Regions from separate parts of the Cupriavidus sp. 96C5-1 genome, predicted to be linked through region 3. Evidence: predicted binding sites of a transcription regulator. Region 3 holds the regulator's gene; each other region holds the start of a gene.
What was found. Region 3 encodes FliA, which starts transcription of late flagellar genes. Its sites were predicted from a motif close to CTAAAGTTTNNNNNNNNNNNGCCGNTA; they were not measured.

Region 1 (2,263 bases), on a different contig from region 3:
CGTGCGGGTAGCGCCAGCAGTTCATTAGAACCGCCGCGCCCACCACGAATCCGCAACGTCCCCGATCCTGATAAGCCAGCCCCCCTGCAAGGGGTCGCTTTCTTTTGGTTACTTTTCTTTACGAGTAAAGAAAAGTGACACCTCCATGTGCCCAAGAGCCTGACACCACTCCGCCTTTAGGCCCTGCAGACCTGAATCAGGTCCCTACAAACGCAAAAGGACCCTCCAGGCGCCAAGAAAGCATCCATCAGGTCCCCCAAAAAAAACCACATCCACCAAATACTCAACCGCTAGCCAGACTAACACCCTGCGGCCCCGTCCTGGTCAGCCCATCCCGCCCATACAACGGCCCGCTGTCACCGCGCTGGCGCAGCACCTGAATCGCTTCCTTGGTGAATTCGAGATGCGCGTCCACCACCGCCGTATTGACGGCATTGGCGTCGCTGGCCAAGCGCACCGCGGATAGCAGCTTGCGCCAGGCCGACTCGAGCACGGGATCGATCTCGCGGCCGAAGAGTTGCCCGCCGGCACCCAGGCGAATGCCCAGCGCGCCCATCTGCGCCTCGCGCGTGCGGGTCAGGGCGCCCAGCAAGCCGGCCAGTTCAACCTTGCGTTCGAGCAGGCTGGCCAGGGCCTCGTAGTTGCCCGCCTTGATCATGGCTCTTTCCTCGCCGAGTACTGCGGCGAATTCTTTCGCCAGTTCGGTTTCGCGGTTCAGGTTCTGGATCAGGGGCTGGCTCATGGCGTGCCTATCGTGGGTGGAGGTTGGCTATGCGCTGGCGTTCTCAGGCGCTGCCGTTGAGCTCGCGCAGCGAGGCGAGCAGCCCGTCGGCGATCTTGCTCGGGTCGATCTTGATGCGGCCTTCGGAAATGGCCTGGCGGATTTCATCGACCTTGGCGGTATCGATGTCGTCGTCGCTGTCTTCAACCAGGCGCGAGCCGATCTCGCGCACCTGGGCTGCCAGGGGGCTTACTCGCACGCCGGTCGTATCCGGCGTCGGGGCCGGGGTCTGTGCGGGGGCGCTGGCCACGCTGCGCACGGCGCCGTCGCTGGCGTCGCCCGGCCTCGACGAGGTGGTCTGATTGATCTTCACGATGATTCCTTGCTGGGTTCCTCAGGCTTATCGGATGGTTCAGGCAAAACTTTAGGGCGAATTATGCCGCCGGGACGCTGTTTGGGGCGTCCTCCGAGGGGGGCTGCCCATTCGCCCAGGATGCGGCATTGTCTCATGAGACCGCCACGCAACCCGAGGGCGAGGGCGCGCCCGCGCGCCATCCTCCCCGCTTATTGCTGCAGCACCACCGTGTCGCCGCTGCGCACCAGCGCATTGACCACCTGACCGCTCTTGAGGCGTACCTGCACGTTGTTGCCCACCGCGGCCTCGGCCATGACCTTGCCTTCGCTGCTGATCTGGAACGAGTCGCCTTCCACCATCACGGTCACGTTTTGCCCTTGCCGAACGGCAATGGCCTTCTTCAGCAGATCCATCCGTATCGGCGAGCCGGCGGAGATGCGGTTGGACGCCACCGCGCCGCTGATCTGCGCCGGGTCCGTCACCACGGCACGGGGCAGCATGGCCAGGTCGCCCTGGCGTACTTCCATGTCGGCCGCTTCGATGGGCTCGCCGGGCATGAGGTTGCGGCCCGCCACATAGTAGTCGGCCACCACCGAGACGCGCGCCTGGACATAGCGCGTCCAGGGACGCTCGCCAGCGCAGCGCACGCCAACGGAAACGCGGCCCCAGGGCGATGCGCCCGGAGGCAGGAAGGGCTCGGGCAAGGGGCAATCCGGAGCCCGGCCGCCAGACGGCGGCACCACCTGGATGCTGGCCTTGCCGGGAAGGCCGGCGGTCTGGCGCTCGAGAAACTGCTCGACCGCGGTACGCACCGGGTCTTCGGGGAAGGGCGAGGGCGGTGCCGCCCCGGCGCTGCCGGCGAGCGTGCCGCCGGCGGCCAGCGCGCAAAGCAGGGCGCGCGTCGCGGCGGCGCGGAAACGAGGATTCATGTGGGCATCCAGCAAGGAGACGTCCTGGCGCGCGTCGTGAGGGCACGCTCCAGGTGCGTAGGAACGGGTCCCATTGTAGGCAGCCCCGCTGTCTTGCTCGGGCCGAAATACGCAGGTTTTTTCGTCCTATTCATGCGATTGGCATGACAGGGCTACCCCTAAGATGGCACACCTGAAGAAGGTCGACCTTCGTTGCTCTCCCCTTCAAGCGAGACACAGACATGATTGACAGACTCGATGCGGCATTACGCTTCCAGC
Region 2 (2,263 bases), on a different contig from region 3:
GCTGTTGAGGGTCTGCGAGCGGTACTGCAGCATGCCGCCGATGGAGCCACCGGTGATCGTGCTGGTGTCCATCTCGACCGAGTTGCCGTTGGGCAAGGTGTAGGCGATCGTCGTGCTGGACGGGTCCGCCGCCGATGCCACCGCCTTCAGGCTGAACGCGTTGCTGCCCATCACCAGTGCCTGCCCGCTGCCGAAGGTCATGTTGTACACGCCACCGTCCTGCACCACCACCTTGGCGCCGATCAGTTGGGTCAGCTGGGACGCCACCTGGTCGCGCTGGTCGAGCAGGTCATTGGGGGGCTGCCCGCCCGCTGCGGCGGTTGCCTGGGTGATCTGGGTGTTGAGCTGCGCGAGCTGCTGGGCGTAGGCGTTGACCTGGGTCACCGAGCTTTGCAGCTGGCTGTTGACGCCTTGCTGCAGTTGCTGGAAGTAGTTGTTGACCGAGCGCATCTGGCCGGCCAGGGACTGCCCGGCATTGAGGAGGGCCTGACGCGCGGACGGGTCTGCCGGGGTGTTCGATACGCCCTGGACCGCGGAGAAGAAGCTCTGCATCACCGGGGCCAGGCCGCCGCTCTGGTCGCCCAGCAGATTATCGATCTGACTGATCTGGTTGGAGTACGTCGACAGCTGGGCGCTGGCGCCCTGCGCATTGCGCAACTGGCTATTCAGGAAATCGCTATAGACGCGGACTACGGAAGTGGTGTTCGAGCCCTGGCCGTAGTAGCCGCCAGCGCCGGGCTGGGCGCCCGCCGAGGCGATCAGGGTGTTCTGCCGGGAATAGCCTGTGGTGGCAGCGTTGCTGATATTGTGGCCAACCGTCGTCAGCGCGTTCTGCGCCGTGTTCAGACCGGAAAGACCGATAGAGAAGAGAGACATGCTCGAACCCCGCAACTGTTAGCTGCCGCAGGCCAGGCCTGGCGATCCGGACATCCGGCAAGCCGCGGGGCCGCCGATACCGGGTCGCCGCGGCCGGGCTCGACGGCGGTGAATGAGGTAGGTAACGGCAGATTCGCCAAGAGACTTTAGTGCGCTGCCGACAATTTTCGTACTGGCCGACGTCTTCCCGGCTGGCCGTGCCGGTATTGCCACGGCGCTGCGCGCATGCCGCGCCGCGCCCGCTTACTGTTTGCCTGCCCACGCCGTCTGTTGTGCGACCGCGTCGCGCGCCGCCGTGGCCATGCGACCCGGGCATGCGAGTGCCATGCTCCCGCGCTCTCGCCCGCGGGCGCGCTACGGCAATCCGCTCAGACCGGCACTTTCCGCATGATGCGCACCAGCTTCTCGCCGTAGGCAGGATCGGTGGCATAGCCCGCGCGCTGCAAGCCACGCGCGGCCTCGTCGGGCGTGGCCGCCGCAAGGACCTGCGCATAACGCGGATTGTTGCTCAGCAGCTTGCCGTAGTCGGCGAAGGCTTCCTCGTACGAGCCGTAGGCACGGAAGCGCGCACGCACCTTCTGCGGCTGTCCGTCGACGTATTCGGTGGTGGTGATCTCGGCGACCGGGCCCTTCCAGCCGGAACCGGCCTTGATGCCGAAGACATTGAACGTGGTGCTGCCGTCCGGGTTGGCGATCTCGCGCCGGCCCCAGCCGCTTTCCAGCGCCGCCTGCCCCAGGATCAGTCTCGCCGGCACGCCGGTGGCGCGCGCCGCATACTGCGCCGGGCCCGCCATGCGGGAGACGAAGGCGCTGATATGAGCGGGCGTATCTTCCGGCAAGACGCCGCTGCCGCCCTGCCACGCGTCCGCATCCTGCGCCTGGTACTGGCGCAGTCCGGCGGTGGGATTCCAGCTGGGGCCGGCAACCACGCTGCCCACCCGCGGCGTATCCGCATCGCCGTTGCGCATATCGAGCACGCGCGCCAGACCCGGAGCAGCCTCGTCCATGCCCGCCTGCAGGCCGGAAGCGGCCTTGGCCGCGGCCGAACCTGCGCCCGCGGCCAGCTCGGGCGGAAGCCCGCTGCCGTTGGCGCGTGCAAGCTGGCGCATCATCACATCGGCCAGGCCGATCCCGCGCGTGGACATCTGCTGTGCCAGCTGCTGGTCCATCATCGACATATACAGCTTGGTCTGCTCGTTGTCGAACATGCCGTCCTGCGGCGTCGCGTCGCGCATGCTCTTGAGCATCATTTGCGTGAATACGGCCTCGAACTGACGTGCCGCGGTACGCAGCGTATTGTCGCTGGCACCGGTGCGCGCATTCTGCTTGAGCATCTCGAAGCCCTGGGTATCGAGTGCGAAGCGTTGCGACAGGTCGGCCTGGGCGG
Region 3 (2,263 bases):
GCTGGCGCCACGCGCCACGCGCCGCATCGCGGTGGTCGCGAGCGATGCCGGCGCCGGCGCCACCACGGTAGCGCTGGGCCTGGCCAACGCGCTTGCCTTGCAAGGCGAGCGCGTGCTGCTCATCGATGAGGATCGCTTCGGCGCGCGCGCCACCCGGCTGGCCGGCGCGAGCCCGGAGGGCACCCTGGCCGCCGTGCTGGGTGGCGCGCTGACGCTGGAAGCGGCGCTGGGCAAGCGCCCTGCCGGGGCTATCGCGGTACTGCCCGGCAGCCCGCAAGCCAGCGGCGACCCGCAGGCGCTGAGCGCCTTTCGCACCGTGGTGAGCGATGCCCGCAGTGAGGCGGACGGTGGCCTGTCGCAGTTTGCCGGCACGGCGCACAACCTTGTCGTGGTGCTGCGCGCGGAGCCGGACTCGATCAAGGCCGCTTACGCCGCGATCAAGCGGATGAACCACCTGTATGCCTGCCGCCGCTTCCACCTGGTGATCAACGCCGCCGCCAGCGAGTCCGCCGCCGGCGCCGTGCTGGGTAACCTGGCGCGCACCGCCAGCCAGTATCTCGGCGTCGACGCGAGCCCCGCCGGCAGCCTGCCGTCCGACCCGCTGGTCGGGCGCAGCGCCGCGCTGGGCCGCTGCGTGGTCGAGGCCTTTCCCGCCGCACCCGCCACCGCCGCGCTGCGCCGCATTGCATTGAGCATTGCGGCCTGGCCATTGGCCACCGGTTCCCGTTCAACCCTGACGGCGCCGACGGCGCCGTCAGCCACGGCCCTGGCCTAGCGCCGGGGCCGGCAAGCCAAGCCAGGACTCACGAGAATTCCATTATGTACACGATTCAGGGAAAGCTCGAACAGACCGATACCGTGACCGCGCATGCATCCCTGGTGCGTCGCATCGCTCTGCAACTGGCGGCCAAGCTGCCCGCCAGCGTCCAGCTCGACGACCTGATCCAGGCCGGCATGATCGGCCTGCTCGACGCCGCCAAGCGCTACGAAGACACCCATGGTGCACGCTTCGAGACCTACGCCAGCCAGCGCATCCGCGGCGCCATGCTCGACGAGGTACGCGCCAACGACTGGCAATCGCGCAGCCTGCGGCAGTTCACGCGGCGCATCGAGCGCACCATACGCGGCCTGGAGCAGACGCTGGGCCGCGCGCCACTGGACTCCGAGGTGGCACAGGAGCTGGACCTGCCGCTCGACGAGTACCAGACACTGCTCAACGAGGTCTACGGTTGCCAGTTGTTGCACTACGAGGACTTCGAACGCTCCGGCGAGGAGGATTTCCTCGACCGGCACCTGAGCGTCAGCGACGATGGCAATCCGCTCACCGTGCTGATGGAAAGCGGCATGCGCGAAGCACTCATCCGCGCCATCGAACGCCTGCCCGAGCGCGAGAAACTGGTGCTGTCGCTGTGCTATGACCAGGAACTCAACCTGCGTGAAATCGGCGCCGTGCTGGAGGTGACGGAATCGCGGGTCTGCCAGATCCGCAGCCAGGCCATCACGCGCCTGCGCTCGCAGCTGCGCGGCCTGCTATGACTTTGCGCCGCCATTGCGCCGCCGCAGCGGTCCTGGCCTATGCCTGCTGCCAGGCGTGGGCGGCGCCGGATGTGTCCGCGCTCCATTCCTGGACCGCCTCCGTGGGCGGCCCCGCGCTGTATGGCAAAGGGGCGCGTGCGGTATCCACGCCGATCGCGCCGACTGGCTACCTGCCACAGTCGCAAGGCGAGATCACGACGGTGCGGTGGCGCTACAGCTTCAATCCGTCGCCGCCGCGGGAACTGCAGGCCTATCTCTGCAATGCGCAGCGCTGCGTGCTGCTGGCAGGGGCGGAGGGGCTTACCGAGGCCTTTCGCGGCGACGATGCTACGAAGGGGTTTGTTTTTGCTTTTCAGGTGCCGGGGCGGGGGGCGTTGACGCCGGTGTTGCTGGGGCAGGCGAATCAGGTGACGGTGAATTTTCGATAGTGGTTTTTGGGGGGGGCTGATGGATGCTTTCTTGGCGCCTGGAGGGTCCTTTTGCGTTTGTAGGGACCTGATTCAGGTCTGCAGGGCCTAAAGGCGGAGTGGTGTCGGGCTCATGGGCACATGGAGGTGTCACTTTTCTTTACTCGTAAAGAAAAGTAACCAAAAGAAAGCGACCCCTTGCAGGGGGGCTGGCGTGTCGGGCTTGGGGACGTTGCGGATTCGTGGTGGGCGCGTCAGTTCTAATGAACTGCTGACGCTACCGGCGCGAACGGCATTGCCAATGCGGATGGCACTGGTTT

Region 1: a site for FliA is predicted at 1,123-1,149, ahead of flgM (flagellar biosynthesis anti-sigma factor FlgM). Genes of this name have one in related genera too.
Region 2: a site for FliA is predicted at 999-1,025, ahead of flgK (flagellar hook-associated protein FlgK). Genes of this name have one in related genera too.

Annotation. Positions count from the first base shown of each region.
Region 1 covers NZ_JBYOJU010000002.1:94,046-96,308, forward strand. Annotated here, with positions in the region: gene AC3FOF_RS02995 (hypothetical protein) at 1-138, shown strand, start outside; gene AC3FOF_RS03000 (flagella synthesis protein FlgN) at 284-742, opposite strand; gene flgM (flagellar biosynthesis anti-sigma factor FlgM) at 786-1,094, opposite strand; gene flgA (flagellar basal body P-ring formation chaperone FlgA) at 1,286-2,005, opposite strand; gene flgB (flagellar basal body rod protein FlgB) at 2,227-2,263, shown strand, end outside.
Region 2 covers NZ_JBYOJU010000002.1:102,539-104,801, reverse strand. Annotated here, with positions in the region: gene flgK (flagellar hook-associated protein FlgK) at 1-876, opposite strand, end outside; gene flgJ (flagellar assembly peptidoglycan hydrolase FlgJ) at 1,245-2,263, opposite strand, start outside.
Region 3 covers NZ_JBYOJU010000082.1:17,727-19,989, forward strand. Annotated here, with positions in the region: gene AC3FOF_RS43350 (MinD/ParA family ATP-binding protein) at 1-775, shown strand, start outside; gene AC3FOF_RS43355 (RNA polymerase sigma factor FliA) at 820-1,536, shown strand; gene AC3FOF_RS43360 (flagellar protein FlhE) at 1,533-1,964, shown strand.